Regions from separate parts of the Porphyromonas levii genome, predicted to be linked through region 2. Evidence: riboswitches for the same ligand, from Rfam matches in the RefSeq annotation. Region 2 holds a riboswitch; the other holds the start of a gene.
What was found. A riboswitch is a leader RNA that binds a small molecule or an ion and turns the genes downstream of it on or off. The one in region 2 is predicted to bind thiamine pyrophosphate.
Positions count from the first base shown of each region.

Region 1 (10,584 bases), on a different contig from region 2:
GAGGTGCTCTACATTCTCACCTGCAGCTACCTGGTCATAGTACTCCTGGCTATAGCCTGGTTGCTTAGGGAAGACTACTATGCCGTGCTCCTCTGCAAACTTGCCGTCCTTCTCTATCTTGACATTGCCATCGATGTACTTCACCATCAGATACTCACCGAGCTTCTTCCAGTCACTGGTAGACTGATCTGCGATGTTACAAGAGTAGTTGGTAAGGAACTCCACGGCAGCGGCTTCGCCCTGATCCTTTGCGATAGCCATAGCCTGCTTCTCCACAATTGGTTGCATAGCCTGCCATTGTCCCTCAATGCGCTGCTGCTCCTTGCGGATATCCTCAATCATATAGCTATACTTGCCATACGCCATATTGGCTACCCAGTTGTGCATCCAGAAGGCAGAAGTCCATGAGAACTTGGTCATCGAGCCATTCTCCTCGCTAAAGCTCCAAGGGATACGAGTCATAGAGGTGTACATTGGTTTGAAGAGCGTCATATCTGCATCGTCTACGCCAAACCAAAGGATACCGCCCACGTAGTCGGGCAAATCCTTGCGAAGCTGAGCCACGAGTACGAAGCCAGTCTGCTGCGTAGCGATAGCACGCTCATTGACATACGTCTGACCATTTACCTCGAAGTTCATAGGTCTCCAGCGGTATGGCACCTTGTAAGGGCCAGCACCTGGATCCTTTGTCATATCCATAGGAGTACCCTCGTAGTGGTCACGCATCATGTTCTGCACATCGGCGAGAGATAGCTTGCGGTTAGGCACCACATACAGAGGCATAGGCTCTGCATCAGGCTCATTGCCCATCACTAGGGGGAGGTACTTGTCCATACCATCGGCAAAGCGATTGAAGAAAGACCATACACGTGCTTCACAACCACGGAGACCGCCGAAGTCGTATGGGTTGTAGGCTTTTTGGAAACTAAAGTCTGCGTCGGTACCCTTGTAGAGACCCTTCTTACGAGCGAAGTCTACTACGTCGGGGCTATACATACAGTTTGCCTTATCCTTGAAAGGTATCTGTTGAATACGTGCTTGGTTGGCATGCGCAGATATGGCGTTGTCGGGGATACGGATAGCCACCCATACGGCACCCTTCTCGCCAGCGCCCTTACCAATCATCTCCATAACCCAGACTTCGTTCTTATCGGCGATGGTAAAGGATTCTCCGCTGCTCTTGTAGCCATAAGTGTCTACCAAGCTAGTCATCACCTTGATTGCCTCTCTGGCGCTAGCAGAGCGCTGGAGTGCGATATAGATAAGGCTACCATAGTCCATCAGTCCCTCTGTCTTCTGGCATACATCGCAGCCGCCCCAGGTGCTCTCGGTGATAGCTACCTGCTTCTCATTCATATTGCCCACTACATTGTAGGTGCGCTCTACCTGAGCTATCTTGCCGGTATACATGCCGGAGTCCCACTCGGTAACGTCGAGCATACTACCCGTAGTCCATGTCGCAGCTGGCCAGTGGTATAATGCGCCATAGAGCGTATGGCTATCAGCTGCATAGCTGATGTATATGCTGCCATCCGCAGAGGCTTTAGGTCCTACAATCAGATCCGAACAAGCATCTGCGGTGACGCTCGCTCCTACAGCGGTAATGCCCAAGAAGGCAGCTACCTTCCAAAGAGTTCTCTTCATCGTATGAGTTAATTATAATGTGTGTGATATTTACAAAATCGACGTCAAGATAATCATAATCCTCGTTATGGACAAGAATATCTCTATCAAAAGGTAAGTGTAGCACCAGCTACAAAGTGGATTGGAGCTGCTGGGAAGTAGCCTGTCCAGGCCTTGCGCTGTAGCTTACCATCCTGTACTTCGGCATAGCCCCCAGCCCAACCATTGGTCGCGTAAGTGCTGTTATATAGGTTGAGCACCTGCAGCTGTAGTGCTAGCTCTTGCCCGTTGCTAAATGGGACAGCATAATTAGCCATAAAGGAGCCCGTGTAGTAGGCAGGGAGCGCGCGGCTCTCAAAGCCCGTGTTATCTAGGAACTGCTTGCCCACGTATGTGCCACTCAGTGCTAGGGATAGCCTATCTATAGGCATCCAAGTGAGGGAGTGGTTGAAGAGCCATTCGGGGCTCAGTGCAAGAGGTGTATTATTGAGCTTCGTTACCTCTGGCTTTTTAGTAGTAGTGTTGTACTCAATATGGGTGTGCTCCAGCACTCTATTGCTTGAGAGGGTACCATTTGCTGCCAAGACGATCTGAGGCGTAATTGCCCAATTGAAGCCAAGCTCAAGTCCTGCGCGATAGCTCTTAGGTACATTGATTAGGAGTGGTTCACCTACGTCACTCATCTTGCCATTCTGTACCAATTGGTTCTTATAGTGCATATAGTAGAGGTTGGCGAATAGAGAGAGGTTGCGGTAGCGCCAGTCGCCACCCAGCTCAATATCTGCCATGTATTCTGGCTGTGGCATTATCTGCTTGCCCTCCTCGTCGTATTGGCGGCTCTCGGTATACACCTTACGATTGGGTTCCTTGCCCGCAGTGGCAAGCGATAGGTACAGGTTGCTTGCGCTATTGGGGCGGAAGTGTAGTCCTACCTTTGGGAGTACGAAGTTGTAAGGCAGTTTGTAATCCAAGATATCGAGCTTACCATCGTGGTCGCTCCACTTATCAGTAGAGCCAGTCATCACAGCATATACGTGGCGATACATTACATCAGTGTAGAGCATGAGTCTCTCGGAGAGGTCGAACTCTCCCTTCACGTAGATAGATGCATCGGTACGAGTGGAGTGATTACGGTAATACTCTTGGTTGGGTACGTATGCGACAGTTGGGTCAGCTACATAAGGGAGCTCGCCATAGTGGTCGCCTATATAGTGGTTGGCAGAGAATCCTGCAGAGAGTCTAGCACGGCTAAAGCTGTAACCGAAGTTGGCATTTCCACCGAAGAAGTGATTATCTAGGTACTTCTCCCTGATGAGTGTGTTTTTGCGCTTATCTGTAGCTGGTACCAGTCCGTATTCTCGGTACTTCCGACCAGTACGATATTCGTGGGTAAAACCCTTGCCACAAGTGTAATGTAGGGTGACTTCGTACTTGAAGTTGTCTTGTGGGAAACGGCGGAATATAGCGTAGGTATGGCTCTGGTCGTAGTTGTCGGTATTATTGTGGAACTGATGCTTGGCTGGATCCGCTTCGTCCGTATTGATCCACCCTGCAGGGTTGAACCTCCTACCATATTTCTTCTCTTGCTGAGGCTCTAGCCCGTTCCATGCAATCCCTGTCTGCTGAATGCCACGGTGGTGTATGAGGCGGAAGTCGTACTTATCTGCCTCATACCTAGCTTGGGCAAAGTAGGAGAGACCATGACCACCCGACCTATCTACATATCCCTTGCTCTGGATGTAAGAGAGGTAACCATTTAGGCTCCATCCACTGCTTAGTTTGCCCGTCTCTAGGCTGAGTACATTACGATTGAGCCCAAAAGAACCCCAGTAGGTGCCTATGCTACCACCTGCCTTGCGAGAGGGCATAGCGGTCTGCATATCCATAGTGGCACCAAAAGCGCCTGCGCCAAAAGAAGAAGCACCGGCACCACGCACCACGACGATGTCTTGAAGGCGCGAACCAAAGTCGGGCATATTTGCCCAGAATACCGTCTGGCTCTCAGAGTCGTTTACAGGAACTCCATTCACCGTGATATTAACTCTCGTAGGGTCTACCCCTCTAATCGAGAAGTAGGTATAGCCGCCAAATACACCACTCTCATTTGTGGTGATGAGCGAAGGGGTACCTTGTAATAGGGAAGGTATATCCCATGCTGTGGTCTTGCGCTGAAGGGCTTTGACCTTTATCTTCTGTTTAGTAATAGGTGTGCGCTCCCCTGGGCGAGTACCCACGATGACGAGCTCATCCAGTTTGTGCTCCATTTGTACCTGCTCCTGTGCCCAAAGCGCAGTAGGAGCCCCTATCATCAGTAGGGAAGCCATTCCGGGAAGCCTTTGCTTGGCTAAAGTGTGAATCTTTGTCATAAATCTATCCTTTATCATTCTGTATAGCATTACTAATACTTGTGACCTACTATCTGTAGCTATTTAGGCTACTCGGTATGGGGAGGATAAGATAAAAGGATTGGTCGACCCTACAGGAGCGGTTCCGACAATCGCATCCCTACATCGGCATTATCCGAATAGGTACGGAGGGTCTTATCTCAGCTACCCTTGAAGCGAGCTTCAGAGCGGCACCCCTTGCGAGAGAATAAATAGATGCGCAGTATAAGTAAGCCACCTATGCTGCTTTATTGCAGCGCAAAGCTAACTCTTTTTAGTCACTCGGGCAACGGCTCTATTTCTCCAATAGCACATTATCGAGATAAACCTGATGCCCCTATCCATAGGACGCTCTATACCAGTGGCTTGAACCAGCTTGGTAGAGTGTATGACCATTTAATATATACTAATTGACAAATTTAATATATACTAATTGGGGTAATTAATATATATCAAATGCGTCAATTAGTATATATTAAATGGTCTTGCCTATACTAGAGGCGGTTCATGGACTCTGGGGAGATGGCTCGTGCGGTGTCTATCAAAGGTGCATGTAGAGTGTATTTCTTATGTGTTTTACTTACTGGAATAGTTGACTTTTGTCGAATAGATTCGACTGTCAGCTTGCCCCTATGAGCCTGATTTTTACTGGTCTATTGACTTCTACGTACTAGTTTGCTTGACTATGCGTACTGAGTGGTTGACTTTTGAGTTAGGATTATCAAGTGTATAGTAGTGTAATTCATTAAATATTTGCTAAGTCGTTAAATGGTCGTTTAATGTGTGTTAATGTTGACGGATTCTACTCAACTTTACTTTTTTTATCCCTACATTTGCTTTCGATTGCTAAGGGGATGAAGCCTCGACTTATATAGAGTAGGGCTCTCCTATGTTTAATTTTTGAATTTGACATTTATGAAGAAGATTATTTTTGCAGCTCTTGTGAGCTCACTTTTCGCTATTGGTGCGATGGCACAGTCACGCCCAGGTATTATCGTAAGCGCTGGTTATCAGGGTTCGAAGGTTACTGGTTTTGATAACGCTAAGATCGCTTCAGGCGCTCGCGCTGGTGTTGCAATTGATGTGCCTGTACTTACTAGTGGTACCATGCAGCTAAGTGTTCAGCCAGGTCTTAACTTCTCTATGAAGGGTGTTGCTTATGGTGATAAGGAGAAGGTTAGAAATTCTTACTACTATGTAGACCTTCCTATCCTAGCTAACCTACGTTTTGATGTAGACAGCAGGCTCAACGCTTTCGTTAACGCTGGTCCATATCTAGCTTACGGTGTTGGTGGCTCTGCAAAGTATGGTGATAAGACTGATACCTACAACCCATTCAAGAAGACAACCATCCTAGGTAAGGAGATTGGCGGTCTACGTGCTTTCGACTGGGGTCTCCAGGTAGGTGCTGGTGTAGAGTACAGCCGTATTATGCTTACTGTAGGTACTCAGGTAGGTCTTTACGACATCACTCCTGATATTGATATCCTAGGTATCAAGGCTGGTACGAAGAATAATAACACTAGCTTCTTCGTTACCCTAGGTTACCGCTTCTAATCTACGGATTAGCGTAATAGAGACAAGGGGGCTCGTCCTGCATAGGGGCGAGTCTCCTTTTTATATATTGTGCCCTTACGGATATAGTCGATTATTTTGGGTAAATTTGTGGCAAAGTGTATGGTGTGCCCAAAGGGTGCTATTGATTTGCATTTATATTATAAAGAGATATATGAGTACAAGAGAGCTAAGCGAGCAGGAAGTATTGAGGAGGGAGAGTCTTCAGAAGCTAAAGGATATGGGGATTAACCCTTATCCTGCAGAGGAGTTTGTAGTTACAGGTTATGCTGATGAGGTTGTAGCAAACTTTCAGGACGATGCTCCCGTGAGGGAGGTGTCTATGGCAGGGCGTATGATGATGCGCCGCGTGATGGGTAAAGCCTCTTTCTGCGAGCTACAAGATTCTACTGGTCGTATCCAGCTCTATGTGACTCGTGATGATATTGCTCCTGGAGAGGATAAGGAACTATACAATACGGTATTCAAGAAGCTATTGGATCTCGGTGACTTTATTGGGGTAAAGGGCTTTGTATTCCGTACCAAGATGGGTGAGGTCTCTATACATGTGCAGGAGCTAAAGATTCTATCTAAGACACTTCGCCCACTCCCAGTAGTGAAGGAGAAGGATGGTGTGGTGTACGACGCATTTAGCGATCCAGAGCAGCGCTATCGCATGAGGTATGTCGACCTTGTGGTAAACCCTCGTGTGAGAGATATATTCGTGAAGCGTACCAAGACGTTTAAGGCCATGAGGGAGTTCCTTGATGCTCGCGGTTACCTAGAGGTCGAGACCCCTATACTACAGAGTATCCCTGGGGGCGCTTCGGCTCGTCCGTTTGTGACACATCACAATGCGCTCGATATACCACTATATTTGCGTATCGCCAATGAGTTGTATCTGAAGCGCCTGATTGTAGGCGGGTTCAATGGCGTGTATGAGTTTAGCAAGAACTTCCGTAATGAGGGAATGGACCGTACACACAACCCAGAGTTTACCGCTATGGAGGTGTACGTACCTTATACCGACTACAATTGGATGATGGAGATGACTGAGCAGATGCTCGAGTATATTGCCATTCAGGTCAATGGTACTACGACCACTCAGGTAGGTGATAAGGTGATTGATTTCAAGGCACCTTACCCAAGGATGACTATGCGGGAAGCTATCCTCAAGTATACAGGCTTCGATATTAAGGACAAGAGCGAGGAGGAACTGAGAGCAGCTTGTAAGGCTCAGGGTATCGAGGTGGATGAGACAATGGGTAAGGGTAAGTTGATTGACGAACTCTTCGGAGAGAAAGCCGAGAAGAACTTTATCCAGCCTACTTATATCATCGATTATCCGGTGGAGATGTCGCCACTAACCAAGATGCACCGTAGTGAGGAGGGGCTTACTGAGCGCTTCGAGCTAATGGTGAATGGTAAGGAATTGCTCAACGCCTACTCCGAGCTAAATGATCCGATTGACCAGCTCGAGCGATTCCGTGAGCAGATGCGACTCTCGGAGAAGGGCGACGATGAGGCGATGATCATCGACCAAGACTTTGTGCGTGCTCTTGAGTACGGAATGCCACCTACGAGCGGTATGGGCATCGGTATGGATAGATTTGTAATGCTTCTTACAGGACAGGAGAGTATCCAAGAGGTACTCCTTTTCCCTCAGATGAAGCCAGAGATTAAGGCAAAGAGCGAAGAGCAACAGGATAATGAATAATTGGGAGCCCGGGCGCATAGGCATCATAGGTAGCGGTAGCTGGGCTACAGCACTCGCTAAGATTGTGATGGAGCGAGAGGAGCGGATCAATTGGTACTTCCGTTTCGGCGAGACCGTACGCCAGTTCCGTAGGTCTCAGCACAATCCCACCTATCTTACTACTCAGCTATTTGATACGGAGCGGATTGACTTCTTTACTGATATTCCTAGTATTGTGGAGGCATCGGATACGCTGATACTGGTGACACCATCACCATATATCAAGGGTATTCTGGAGAAAGCGAAGAAGGGATCGCTACAAGGCAAGTTTGTCCTCAATGCTATTAAGGGTATTATCCCCGATGATTATGTAGTCATCTCGGACTATCTTAGAGATACTCTTGGGGTACCTGATGAGCAGATCGGCGTTATCAGTGGACCTACTCATGCCGAGGAGGTAGCGCTGAATAGGCTGAGCTACCTTACGTTGGCGTGCAGCGATGTGCGTAGAGCAGAGCAGCTGAGTAAGGTCTTCCAGAGTGATTATACCTTCTGCAAGGTGAGCAGTGATGTGACAGGAATCGAGTTGGGTAGCGTGCTGAAGAATATTTATGCGATAGCGTCGGGCGTCTGCCAATCGCTACGGATGGGCGATAATTTCCAAGCGGTATTGATCTCCAATGCTACTAAGGAGATGGCACGATTCCTAGCACGGGCATCTAGTGCCGAGCGAAATATCAACGACTCGGTGTACCTGGGCGACCTCTTAGTAACAGGCTATAGTAGGTATAGCCGTAACCGTACATTGGGGACGCTGATTGGCAAGGGCTATTCGGTGAAGCAAGCTCAAGCCGAAATGGAGATGACGGCTGAGGGCTACTATGGTGCGAAGTGTATCAATGAGCTAAATAAGAAGTATAAGGTGGACTTGCCGATAGCTGAAGCGGTGTATGACCTTCTCTACAATAAGGAGAAGGCAAAGGATACTTTTAGGAATTTAAGTTTGAAACTGACATAGATTATGAAGGTAAGATTAGGTAATGCGCTTAGAGATAATGGCGTAAAGACAACATACGAGACCCTATTGCCACTGGCAGAGAGTAGTCACAAGAGTTTGTTTACTGGCGAGGGTAAGGGCAGTGACTTCCTAGGCTGGGTAGGGTTACCATCGAGCATCACGGATGCTTTCTTGGGAGACATTCAGGCTACTGCCGATAGGCTGCGTAGGGATTGCGAGTTCGTGGTGACCATAGGTATCGGTGGCTCCTATCTTGGTATCAAAGCTGTGGTAGAGGCATTGAGCGATGCCTTTGCTCAGGTGAAGCCAGCTGAGGGCGCTCGTCTGCTGTATGCTGGGCATCATATCTCTGAGGATTATATGGCGGAGTTACTTGAGCTACTCCGTGGTCGCAAGTTCGGACTCATCAATATTTCTAAGAGCGGTACCACTACTGAGCCTGCAGTGGCTTTCAGACTACTGAAGCAGTTACTGGAGGAGCAAGAGGGCACCGACTTCGCACGCGAACATATCGTAGCCATAACCGACCAAGCAAAGGGCGCACTTCGTAGTCTCGCTGATAAGATGGGTTATAAGAGCTACGTAATACCTGATAATGTAGGTGGGCGCTTTAGCGTACTTACGCCAGTTGGATTGGTGCCAATCGCTACCGCTGGTTTCGATATTACAGCACTCGTAAGGGGAGCTCAGGCAATGGAGCAAGCGCTTCAGCTGGGAACAGAAGGCGCTAAAATGGTCGAGGAGCATGCCGCTACCCGTGTGGCACTATATCGCTCGGGCAAGAAGATAGAGATACTCGTGAACTTCCATCCTAAGATGCACTACGTGAATGAGTGGTGGAAGCAGCTCTTCGGAGAGAGCGAGGGCAAAGAGCATAAAGGGCTATTCCCAACCGCTGTGGACTTTTCTACCGATCTCCACTCTATGGGTCAGTGGATACAGGAAGGCGAACGCACCATCTTTGAGACCTTTATTAGCGTAGAGGAGCAGGAAAAGGAGTGTCGGATACCTACCGATGAGGAGAATCTGGATGGGCTGAACTTCATCGCGGGGAAGCGTATCGACTTTGTTAATAAACAGGCGGAGCGTGGCACTATGCTGGCTCACCTAGATGGTGGAGTGCCTGTGGTGCAGATGAGTATTGAGCGTCTTGATGCCTATAATATAGGTCAGCTATTCTACTACTTCGAGAAGTTGGTAGGAATTAGTGGCTATCTACTGGAGGTCAATCCGTTTGACCAGCCAGGGGTGGAGGCGTATAAGAAGAATATGTTTGCCCTACTCGATAAGCCTGGTTTTGAGGAGGCGTCTAAGGCAATTAAGGCTAGGGTAAGCGAATTGGACTAATAGCATGATAGAGCAAGATTATTATACAGAGAACAAAGTTCTTATCCTTCCCGAGTACGGTCGCAATATCCAGAATATGGTGGAGCATTGCCTGACCATCGAGGATAGGGAAGAACGTCAGGCGTGTGCCGAGTCGATTATCGAGACCATGAATATGGTATCGGGCAGAGATAAGGAGCGCGACGACTACTGGCAGGTTCTCTGGGATCATCTATATATTATGTCGGACTTCAAGCTGGATGTAGACTTCCCTTACGTAGTTACTACACGAGAGGAGTTCGAGACCAAGATGAAGTGCGCCATGGTGAATGAGCAGGCTACGAAGCCTGCCTATCGCCACTATGGTAAGATCGTAGAGCGGATGATTGAGGAGGTGTTGTCGCTTCCCGAGGGAGCTGAACGAGATACACTTGCTAAGGAGACCGCCCTCCAGATGAAGCGTAGCTACATCCAGTGGAATAAGGAGACGGTCACCAATGCTAAGATATTCGCAGATCTCTTTGAGCTATCTGAGGGCAAGATTTATCTCGATGAGATGATCTGCTCACTCCCAGAGGCCAAGGAGCTACTTCAGCCCTCACCACAGCTCTCTAGTAATGGCGGGCTTTTGGTAAGGAAGGTCAATAAGAATAAAAAGAAGAAGAGATGAGTTCGTTTGTTGTAGAAGGTGGGCATCAGCTCCACGGTGAGATATTTGCTCAGGGTGCTAAGAATGAAGCGTTGCAAGTGATATCAGCAGTATTACTTACCGATGAAGAGGTCAAGATCAGTAATATCCCCGATATCCTAGATGTCAATAATCTGATTCAGCTCCTTATGGATCTCGGTGTGAAGGTGCGTAAGCTATCGCCTGATACCTATACCTTCAAGGCAGACGATGTTAATCTCGACTTCGCATACTCCCAAGACTTCCTGAGGGCGAGTGGTAAGCTTAGAGGAAGTGTTCTACTCATCGGACCGCT
Region 1 is NZ_JADRGN010000035.1:4,160-14,743, reverse strand. Features, by position in the region: gene IX315_RS07615 (dipeptidase) at 1-1,644, opposite strand, end outside; gene IX315_RS07610 (TonB-dependent receptor) at 1,731-3,989, opposite strand; TPP riboswitch at 4,109-4,216, opposite strand; gene IX315_RS07605 (porin family protein) at 4,923-5,564, shown strand; gene lysS (lysine--tRNA ligase) at 5,737-7,278, shown strand; gene IX315_RS07595 (NAD(P)H-dependent glycerol-3-phosphate dehydrogenase) at 7,271-8,275, shown strand; gene IX315_RS07590 (glucose-6-phosphate isomerase) at 8,276-9,622, shown strand; gene IX315_RS07585 (DUF4290 domain-containing protein) at 9,627-10,271, shown strand; gene murA (UDP-N-acetylglucosamine 1-carboxyvinyltransferase) at 10,268-10,584, shown strand, end outside.
Region 1: linked by a shared signal. The riboswitch ahead of IX315_RS07610 (TonB-dependent receptor) and the one ahead of thiD (bifunctional hydroxymethylpyrimidine kinase/phosphomethylpyrimidine kinase) in region 2 are both predicted to bind thiamine pyrophosphate.

Region 2 (10,584 bases):
TACCTTATCCTGCATAGCCTTACCCACTTTCTGCTCTAAGATATTCATCTCTACAGAGTAAGCGAAGTTGCTATCCTCTAGTTGCTTATTGGCATAGTTAGCTACGATCTCATGGTCAGGATTAGTCCAGCCCATCTGAGCGAATTGGTTACGAACCATCTCGTATGCGAAGCCACGTACATCCTCCTCAGATACCTCGAGCTTCTCCTCATTGGCTAGATGACGAACGTATAGTTCACGCTTTAGGCTCTTGATAAGTGCTTCCTTATTAAGGTTCTTCAGACCCTCTTCGTCATCGTTGCGTTTTAGATTGTCGCTGTACCACTCGATGATTAAGTCGTCAGCAAGCTCTAGCTTTGAAGCCTTCTCATCCTTAGCGAAGTCTAGGAAGTCTGAGGTAAACTTATAGTCCGCATTGCCCTGCTCTGCAGCCTCCATATACTCACGAATCTTTGCCTTAGCCTCATCCTCGTTCGTTACCTTACCCTCACCAAATACGCTGTCGAAGAACTCCTGATCCAGTTCTGCTGGCACCATGTGACGAATAGTCTCAATCTGGAAGCTAAACTCCTTATCCTTAAGGCTCTCAACTTCCTCTTTCTCAATACCAATAAGAGAACTAAGCTCTGCCTCATTGCCATTGAACGCCTTGTATGGGTTGAATACCACTACAGAGCCCTTACCTGCATCCTTAAACTTAGCCTTCTCATCCTCATCCTTCATAAAGTCAGGATAGATGGTAACATTCTCACGTACGATGCCATCCTCCTTACGGGTATCACCATCGAGCTCTGCAATATCACCACCAACTACTGCATTCTCTACAACTTGGTCGGTCTCCTGCATGCGTGAGCTACCCTGCTGCATATCTTCGAGCTGCTTTGCCACCTCCTCCTCGGTTACAGTCACCTCATATTTTGTGAAGGTCTTTCCGCTAAAGTCTGTATCATACTCTGCTGGATGAAGGGCGAGCTTGAAGAAGAGGGTCATATCCTCCTTTGTCATCTCTACACCATTGTTCTCCTCTGGAATAGCCCAGCCGATAACCTTATATTCCTTCTCCTTGATAAACTCATCTACGAGCTTGCCTACCATACGATTGATTACCTCATAGCGAACACCCTCACCATACATCTTCTCAATCATACCTACAGGAGCCTTGCCCTCCCTAAAGCCTTTCACCTTAGCACTACGAGCTACATGCTTCAGCTCCTTCTTGTGCTCATCCTGGTAATCGATCTTTGCTACATCTACTTGGAGACGTACAAAACCCTCCTTCTGCTCAACTATTGAGATATTCATTTCTCTAAATCTTAATACTATAGTAGTTATTACTTATTTCCAAAGAATTATCGGCAAATATACCTCTTTTCCACCACATAAGACAATAGAGGCGCACCCAAATAGCCTTGGGTACGCCTTCTAAGTGCCTTTATCAAGATAATGCCAGATTAGCGATTTGCGTAGCGCTTAGCCACCTCATCCCAATTGGTGATATCCCAAATCTTACCGAGGTGCTCAGCACGACGATTCTCAAAATCTACATAATAAGCATGCTCCCATACATCTGCACCGAATAGAGGTGTAAGACCATCAACGACAGGGTTACCTGCGTTGCTGTACTTATTGATAGAAAGGTTACCATCCTTATCGGTTGCTAACCATGCCCAGCCAGCACCGAATAGGGCAGTAGCATCTGCCTCGAACTGCTTCTTAAACTCTGCGAAGCTACCCCACTTAGCCTCGATAGCCTTTAGGAGGTCACCCGTTGGCTCACCACCCTTATTAGGTGCGAACTGTGTGAAGTAGAGGTTATGATTAAGGGTCTGACCAGCATTATTAAAGATGCCGCCCTCAGACTTCTTCACGATATCTACGAGCTCCATATTTGCAAACTCGGTACCCTCGATGAGCTTATTGAGGTTATTTACATAGGTCTGGAGGTGCTTACCATGGTGCAGACCAATAGTAGTTGCGCTGATTACTGGCTCCAAAGCATCAGGAGCATAAGGTAGTTTTACTAGTTCAAACTTCATATTCGCTTCTTTCTTATTAGTTGTTGTTACTTCTACGTCTTCTTTTTGCATCTCTGCCGTGTTGGTCTCTACCCTCTTAACATCAAAAGAGGAAAGCCCGATAAGTAGCGATGCTAGTGCTACAGTAATGTATCTTGTCTTCATTCAAAACATTCACGCATTATTGCGCTTCGGTTATATAACAACACATGACTCGAAAAGGTTTATTGAGAGAATAAAAAAGGCTCCACACTCTCTCAATTAATGGTGAGTGCGGAGCCTAAAATCTAGATTGCTCTCAGATTACTTGTTAAGGTTGAGAGCGGCACCTGCCTTGAAACGAACTACCTTTCGAGCAGCAATCTTCATCTTCTTGCCAGTCTGAGGATTTACACCCTCGCGAGCAGCACGCTCTGAAACAGAGAAGGTACCAAAGCCTAGGATAGCAATCTTTTCGCCCTTCAACATCTCCTCACGAATAACCTCGATACCAGCATCAACGGCTTTCTTAGCGTCAACTTTAGTTAGTTCACCTTTTTCTGCAATAGCAGCAATAAATTCAGTCTTATTCATATTAAAACAAATTTAAAAATGGAAGTATATAAAATTATCATTTTTGCAATTCTTAGTAAAGTCATCTATCTCTATGGACAAAGCCCTCACTAATTCATGTCCAAATATAGTGTAATTATTCGTAAAACCAAGTAGATATGACTATTTTTAGATTTTTTACATATTAAATATTGACTTTACACCTATATAAAAGGGTATACAGCACTATTATTGATATCTCCTCAAGTTATGAGAGGTCAATGATTACGTGGATGGTAGTTCAGGATGTCATCTCTGAGCTTACTTCTATCAATATGTGTGTAAATTTCAGTTGTAGAAATATCGGCATGCCCTAGCATATCACGAATGGCTTGTAGGTTGGCTCCACCCTCCAAAAGATGTGTAGCGAAAGAGTGCCTAAAGGTATGCGGCGAGATTTCTTTCTCTAGGCCTATGCGTTCGGCCAGCTCCTTGATCACCATAAATACCATTTGCCGAGAAATGCCAGTGCGAATACGGTTAAGAAACACATGATGGGTGTATCCTGGCTTTGCCTCTACAGCGTGACGAATGGGCAAATAATCCATAATCCGCTCTACTGCACTTTCAGACATAGGCACCAATCGCTCTTTACTACCTTTACCTACCACTCGGATGTACTTCTCCTCCAAAAAGAGGGATGGAAATGTGAGGTCGCAAGCCTCTGATACCCTAAGCCCACAACTATACAGAAGCTCTATAAGCGCCGCATTTCTCACTCCATTGGACGTATCAAGGTCTATCGCACCGATAAGTTCATCCACCTCCTCCACCGTCAGTACTTCAGGCAGATGCTCCGATACTTTAGGGCCTTCGAGGGTCTCCGTAGGATTATCTTCTAGAATCTCCTCCAATTCTAGAAAACGGTAAAAGCTTTTCACCCCACTCACCGTTCGGCGAAGGCTCTTTTGCCTCAGTCCAAGATCGGAGAGATATGCCAAAAAACCTTCTAATTCCTCATACGTAAGCTCGAGATATGACTTCTCTCGCATCTCGGCATACTCAACCAAGTGCTGCACATCCCTACCATAGCTCACGATGCTATTCTCTGCTAAATTTCGTTCTAGCAGCAGGTAATCACGATAATCCTGCAGTAGCTCATCTATTTTTCTATCTTTCATACCCCAAAGTTACCACTTTCTAGAGCTATTCCATAGCTTGTCTAAGTAGTAGAGCCATAGCGCTTTGTGATAGTCTACTGAGTACACAAATTTATTCCTAGGAATAAATAAAACTTTCCCTAGAGATAAATATTTTTATTTGTACAGAAAAATAAATTTATTCCTAGGAATAAATTTTCTTACTTGCGCGAGCCACAATGAATGCTCTACGGAGAAGATTTTGGGAGTATAGAACATGGTGGGAATGATACCTATTTGGTGGGGCGAGAAAAAAGGGTTAAGTTTGCCAATAGATTTATTTGAGTAACGACTGGAGCTGGATCCAGTGAAGGGGTGCCACTATTATAATTGTAGTGTGCTGAGAAGATACCCTTAGAACCTGATGCAGGTAATGCTGCCGTAGGAATAAGAGTTACGCGTTATTCTGGGTCTCCCAGGAGTTACGAGTTACGGCTACGCAGCATCTTTTGAAGGGATTCTGCGTAGCCGTAACTCGTAACTGTTATTATAGGCAAACACATGAAATACCTACCTACACTGACCATTGCGGGTTCAGATTGCTCAGGAGGAGCAGGCATACAGGCGGATATCAAGACGATGTCAGCACTAGGATGCTACGCTATGTCGGTGATTACCTCGATTACTGCCCAAAATACATGTGGGGTAAGGGCTGTACTACCGCTTCCTGTAGAGCTAGTGAGGTCTCAGCTAGAAGCTATCTTGGAGGATATTCCTCCATTAGCCATCAAGATAGGTATGCTCTATAATTCTGATATTATCCATTGTGTAGCAAGCTTACTTCAGGAGTGTGATATCCCTCTTGTGATAGACCCTGTAATGGTTGCCACCAGTGGTGACAGACTTATCGACAACACGGCCGTAGAGCTATTTACGAGGCAATTACTTCCACTCTCCACACTCATCACTCCTAATCTTCAGGAGGCCGAGGTACTCTCGAAAACCAAGATGACTTCTCAGCATGCTCTTGAGGAGGCTGGACAATGGTTCCTCTCTCACGGTGCGAGAGCGGTGCTCATCAAAGGAGGTCATACTTGGGAGAAAGAGGCTACCGACTATCTTTTCCATAATGACGGTTGCCAAACCTTTACCCATAGTAGGATTGAGAGTCCCAACACGCATGGCACCGGCTGCACCCTATCCTCTGCTATTACCGCATACCTTGCACAAGGGCAGACCCTTTCACAGGCTGTTGCCCTTGGGAAGTTATACCTCACTGAAGCGTTATTGTCGGGCAAAGACCTAAGTATAGGGCATGGACATGGTCCTGTAGATCATTTTTATAACCCTCAAAAGAGCATCAAACGATGAAGACACTACAGTTTATCACTCATCAGACAGAGAGACACAGTTATCTGGATGGCGCTTTACTCGCCCTCAAAGGTGGATGCAGGTGGATACAACTGCGCATGAAGGGGGCAACAAGAGAGCAAATCCTAAAGGAGGGGAGGCCGTTGCGTGAGCTTTGTGACGAGTACCAAGCAACCATGATTCTCGATGATCATGTAGAGCTAGTCAATGAGCTGGGTGCTGATGGAGTGCACTTGGGTCAAAAGGATATGCCCATAGCTGATGCTCGTGCCTTACTAGGAGAGAAGTATATCATTGGCGGTACGGCAAATACCCTAGCAGAGATTCGGAGGCATTATGAGCATGGAGCAAACTACGTAGGTTGTGGACCCTTCAGGTTTACCACTACGAAGGAGCAGCTTGCCCCTACCCTTGGCTTGGAGGGCTACCGCATGTTACTCAAAGAGATGAAGGAGGAGGGTATGGAGCTTCCTCTAGTAGCTATTGGAGGCATCACAAGGGAAGATATTCGTCCCCTTATTGAGCTAGGGGTTTCTGGGATTGCACTGAGTAGTACTGTGCTATGTGCAGCAGACCCGACTGAAGAAGTGAAGAAGATTCTAAATGAAATAAAGCAATTATGAAGCAGGACTTTAAGATTAAATACCCCAATTCGGAGAAGATTTACCTTGCAGGTAAGCTATTCCCCGAGATTAGGGTAGGCATGAGGAAAATCAACCAACTACCAACCGTAGCTAAAGATGGTACGAGGCGTGAAAATCCTTCGGTGATTGTATACGATACCAGTGGCGTCTATAGCGACCCAGAGGTAACTATCAATCTTGAGAAAGGATTACCTAAACTACGCCAGCCTTGGATAGACGGACGTGAGCACACTCAGCTTTACTATGCTAAGCAGGGGGTAATCACTCCTGAAATGGAGTATGTGGCTATCAGGGAGAACATGAACTGTGAGGAACTCGGCATAGAGACCTACATCACGCCTGAATATGTGTGCTCAGAAGTGGCAGCAGGTAGAGCTGTAATCCCAGCTAATCATAAGCACCCCGAGACTGAGCCCATGATTATCGGCACCAACTTCCTCGTGAAGATCAATACCAATATTGGCAACTCAGCTATGGGCTCTAGCATAGAGGAGGAGGTAGAGAAGGCAATCTGGAGCTGCAAGTGGGGTGGAGATACCGTAATGGATCTCTCTACGGGGAAAAATATCACAGAGACCCGTGAGTGGATTCTTAGGAATAGCCCTGTACCTGTAGGCACAGTACCTATGTACCAAGCTTTTGAGAAAGTAAATGGAAAGATAGAAGACCTCTCATGGGAGGTATTTAGAGATACTCTACTAGAGCAGTGTGAGCAAGGAGTGGACTACTTCACGATACACTGCGGTATACGTCTACAAAATATTCACTTGGCCGATACCCGACTCACGGGCATAGTAAGTAGAGGAGGTAGTATCATCTCCAAATGGTGTGAAATCAATAACGAGGAGAGCTTCCTCTACAGCCACTTCGACGATATCTGTGATATCTGTCGTAAGTATGATGTGGCGCTTTCACTAGGAGACGGACTCAGACCTGGTTCTACTTTTGATGCCAACGATAAGGCTCAGTTTGCCGAACTCGACACAATGGGCGAACTCGTGGAGCGCGCTTGGGCTAAGGATGTACAGGTATTTATTGAAGGTCCTGGACACGTGCCGATGCACAAGATCAAGGAGAATATGGAGCGCCAAATAGAGAAGTGCCATGGAGCACCATTCTACACCCTTGGTCCTATTGTCACAGATATTGCTCCGGCTTATGATCACATCACAAGCGCTATCGGGGCTTCGATGATTGGCTGGTATGGTACAGCCATGCTTTGCTACGTTACACCTATGGAGCATCTTGGTCTACCAGACAAGGAAGATGTGCGTACTGGCGTAGTTACCTATAAGATTGCGGCACATGCTGCTGATCTTGGCAAGCAACATCCTGCGGCTGCAATTCGGGACAATGCCTTAAGCAAGGCAAGGTACGAATTTAGGTGGAAAGATCAGTTTAACCTCTCTTTAGACCCTGAGAAAGCCGAGGAGTATTACCGTAAGAGTAATCCAACGGATGCTCGCTTCTGCTCGATGTGTGGACCGAACTTCTGTGCTATGAGGATTAGCCAGACAATAGATAATGAATGTAACAATAAGTAATAATATAGTATTTATGATTGAGAAGACGGTATCTGCTGGGATTATTACCCGCTATTTTGAGAAGCTAAATGATTGTCTCGACCTAGACGTTGCTATCGTAGGCGGAGGTCCTTCGGGCATTATTGCCGCATACTACCTCGCGAAAGCTGGACTGAAGGTAGCACAGTTCGACCGCAAGCTCTCTCCAGGTGGAGGTATGTGGGGTGGCGCAATGATGTTCAACGAGATCGTGTTCCAAGAGGAAGCGCTGGAAATTGTGAAGGAGATGGACATCAATTACACCCCTTACACTGATAACCTCTATACTATGGACTCTGTAGAAAGTACGGCTGCTCTACTATATAGGGCTGTTCATGCTGGGGCTAAGATATTCAACTGCTATTCTGTAGAGGATGTAGTATATAAGGAGGATAAGGTAAGTGGCGTAGTGGTGAACTGGACGCCTGTACTCCGCGAAGGGATGCACGTAGACCCTCTAAATATCATGGCAAAGTGTGTAATTGATGGCACAGGTCACGATAGCGAGATTTGCCAAGTGGTAGCTAAGAAGAATGGCGCTACGCTCAATACTTCTACCGGAGGTGTTGTGGGCGAACGCTCCCTTGATGTCGTGACGGGTGAGAAAATGGTTGTAGAAGGGACAAAGGAGATTTATCCTGGACTTTACGTGTGTGGTATGGCTTCGTCTGCAGTTTACGGAACACCTCGCATGGGACCTATCTTTGGCGGCATGATGATGAGTGGCAAGAAGGTCGCTGATATGATCATCGAGAAACTAAAGAAATAAGACAAATGGGGAGTAGAGCTCATGGGCACTACTCCCCATTTATAATATCTTATGAAGGTAATAGTACTGACTCCCCCTACTCCTTTTCCCTCGGAGCGGGAGATGATCAAGGAGATTATCGAAGAGGGAATCTATAGGCTACACCTCCGTAGACCCGACTGGAGCGAAGGTGAGACGAGGGATTTCCTTGAGAGTTTCTCGGCAGACCAACTCTCTGGAATCGTACTGCACGACCACCATCAGCTATCGGAGGAGTACCCTATTGGGGGAGTCCATTTCAATAGACGCCATCCCTTTATCCGCCATTACCACTTCCCCTGCTCTATTTCTTGTCATACTCTAGAGGAGGTACAGATTTATAAACCACAGGTCAATTACTTATTTCTAAGCCCCATATTCGATAGTATATCAAAGGAAGGGTACGGCTCGGCGTTTTCGCTAGATGAGCTTCGGGAAGCTGGTGATCTTATCGACCAACACGTATTTGCACTAGGAGGGGTGTCCTTGGATAAGTTACCGCTTCTCCGAGAGCTATCTTTCGGAGGAGTGGCTCTACTTGGTGACTTTTGGCAACACGCTGCTACGTCTCATTACATAAGGAATTATCTGTAACTTTGTGCCACAAAAAAGAGACACCACTATGACTAGCGATGTCTCTAAAGTAGCTCCGACGGGAATCGAACCCATATCTAAAGTTTAGGAAACTTTTGTTCTATCCGTTGAACTACAGAGCCAGTACCCAAACGTGGTGCAAACTTACTACATTTTTAGCTTATATGCAAGGAAGAAAGAGAATAAGTGTGGTGACTATCTGCTACAATGCCTATGAGGAGTTACAATACACCCTCAGGTCTGTGGCGGAGCAAAGCTACCCATTCATTGAATATATTGTTGTTGATGGTGCTTCTACAGATGGCTCGAACGAACTCTTTGAGTCTTATCGAGCAGATATAGATGTCCTGATTTCTGAGCCCGACAAAGGCATCTACGACGCAATGAATAAGGGAATTAAGGCAGCGACAGGAGATTATCTTTGTTTTATGAATGCGGGGGATACTTTCCACTCCACTACCACACTTGAAGAGGTATTTGCCCAAGTGGGAACCAATCATCCTGATGTCATATATGGCGAAACGGACATGGTGGATACAGATCGTCGCTTCTTGAGGCATAGACGTCTCTCTGCCCCTCAGGTGCTGACGAAAGATAGCTTTCTCAGAGGGATGCTCGTCTGTCACCAGTCTTTCTATCCACGAAGAGAGCTAGCTCCGCTGTATAATCTCTCCTATCGTTTTTCTAGCGACTTTGACTGGTGTATTCGCATCCTAAAGCAAAGCCAGCGTAATCACAATACCCACTTGGTTCTTACTGACTATCTCTCAGAGGGGGTCACGACACAAAACCATAAGGCATCACTCCGTGAGCGGTTCCAGATTATGAGGCACCACTATGGACTAGCGCGTACCCTACTCTCCCATGCCTATATTTTGCTGCGTAGTATCCTAAAGAGATAATCAATGTTGCCCGATCTACGTTTTCTCTGAACAAATGAAATAGCCGTGACACCCAAGGTATCACGGCTATTATATTATCCTAAACTCTCAGTATTACTGGAGGCGGAATTGTACTGGGAGTGTGAAGCGTGCACGTACTGGCTTACCAGTCTGCATACCAGGCTTCCACTTAGGCATCTGCTTTACCACGCGGATTGCCTCCTTGTCAAGGTTGGAGTCAACACCACGTGCAATCTGAACGTTAGAGATAGAACCATCAGGCTCAACAACGAATGACACCATTACACGACCCTGAATGTTATTCTCTGCTGCGATTGGCGGATACTGAATATTCTTGCTCAGCCACTTCATCATCGCTGCCTGACCACCAGGGAACTCTGGCATCTCCTCTAGGTACTCGAAGATGTGGTCGTCTGCTACTTCCTCACGGCTACGCTGTGCAGGAGCTGGAGGAGTAAAAGTCTGCTGTAGCTTGTTAGCTGCGTCGTCTACAGAAGCAATCTGAACATCAGCTACCTTTACATCGTCCTCAACGATGGTTAGCTCCTCTACAACAACCTCTTGCTGAATCTCAGGCTCTGGAGGTGGAGCTTGCTCCTCCTCAGGAGTAATCTGAATATCCTCAATCTCCTCGAGGACTACATTCTGGGAAATCTCCTCTACAGTTATTTCCTTATTACCCCACTCAAAGGCAACAAAGACAGTAGCCAAGGCAACGACCAAACCCATCAGGAAGAATAAACCCTTGTTATTCTCCAGATTTGCTCTGTCCGTCTTCTTTTGTCTCATAATTTGTTTTGTCTTAGTATATTGTAATCAATTTCTGTCGATAGTACCTAGAGGGCTAGCTATACAAACTGCCTCTCACCCCACAAATGTACACATTTTATTGATATCTCCAACATTTTCTGGGGCTATTATCATCTCCTACTGCTATATATCGTGATATAGTAAAGTAAGGTAGCAATCGAACCGATAGCAGCAGCAAAATAAGTGTATGCGGCACTACGTAATGCTGTAGCAGCCATTGGCTGTTGTT
Region 2 is NZ_JADRGN010000027.1:6,509-17,092, reverse strand. Features, by position in the region: gene IX315_RS06665 (trigger factor) at 1-1,302, opposite strand, end outside; gene IX315_RS06660 (superoxide dismutase) at 1,452-2,087, opposite strand; gene IX315_RS06655 (HU family DNA-binding protein) at 2,319-2,588, opposite strand; gene IX315_RS06650 (site-specific tyrosine recombinase) at 2,825-3,727, opposite strand; TPP riboswitch at 4,047-4,150, shown strand; gene thiD (bifunctional hydroxymethylpyrimidine kinase/phosphomethylpyrimidine kinase) at 4,247-5,056, shown strand; gene IX315_RS06640 (thiamine phosphate synthase) at 5,053-5,679, shown strand; gene thiC (phosphomethylpyrimidine synthase ThiC) at 5,676-7,244, shown strand; gene IX315_RS06630 (sulfide-dependent adenosine diphosphate thiazole synthase) at 7,258-8,031, shown strand; gene IX315_RS06625 (thiamine phosphate synthase) at 8,083-8,643, shown strand; tRNA gene IX315_RS06620 (tRNA-Arg) at 8,694-8,765, opposite strand; gene IX315_RS06615 (glycosyltransferase family 2 protein) at 8,808-9,545, shown strand; gene IX315_RS06610 (energy transducer TonB) at 9,639-10,334, opposite strand; gene IX315_RS06605 (zinc metallopeptidase) at 10,466-10,584, opposite strand, start outside.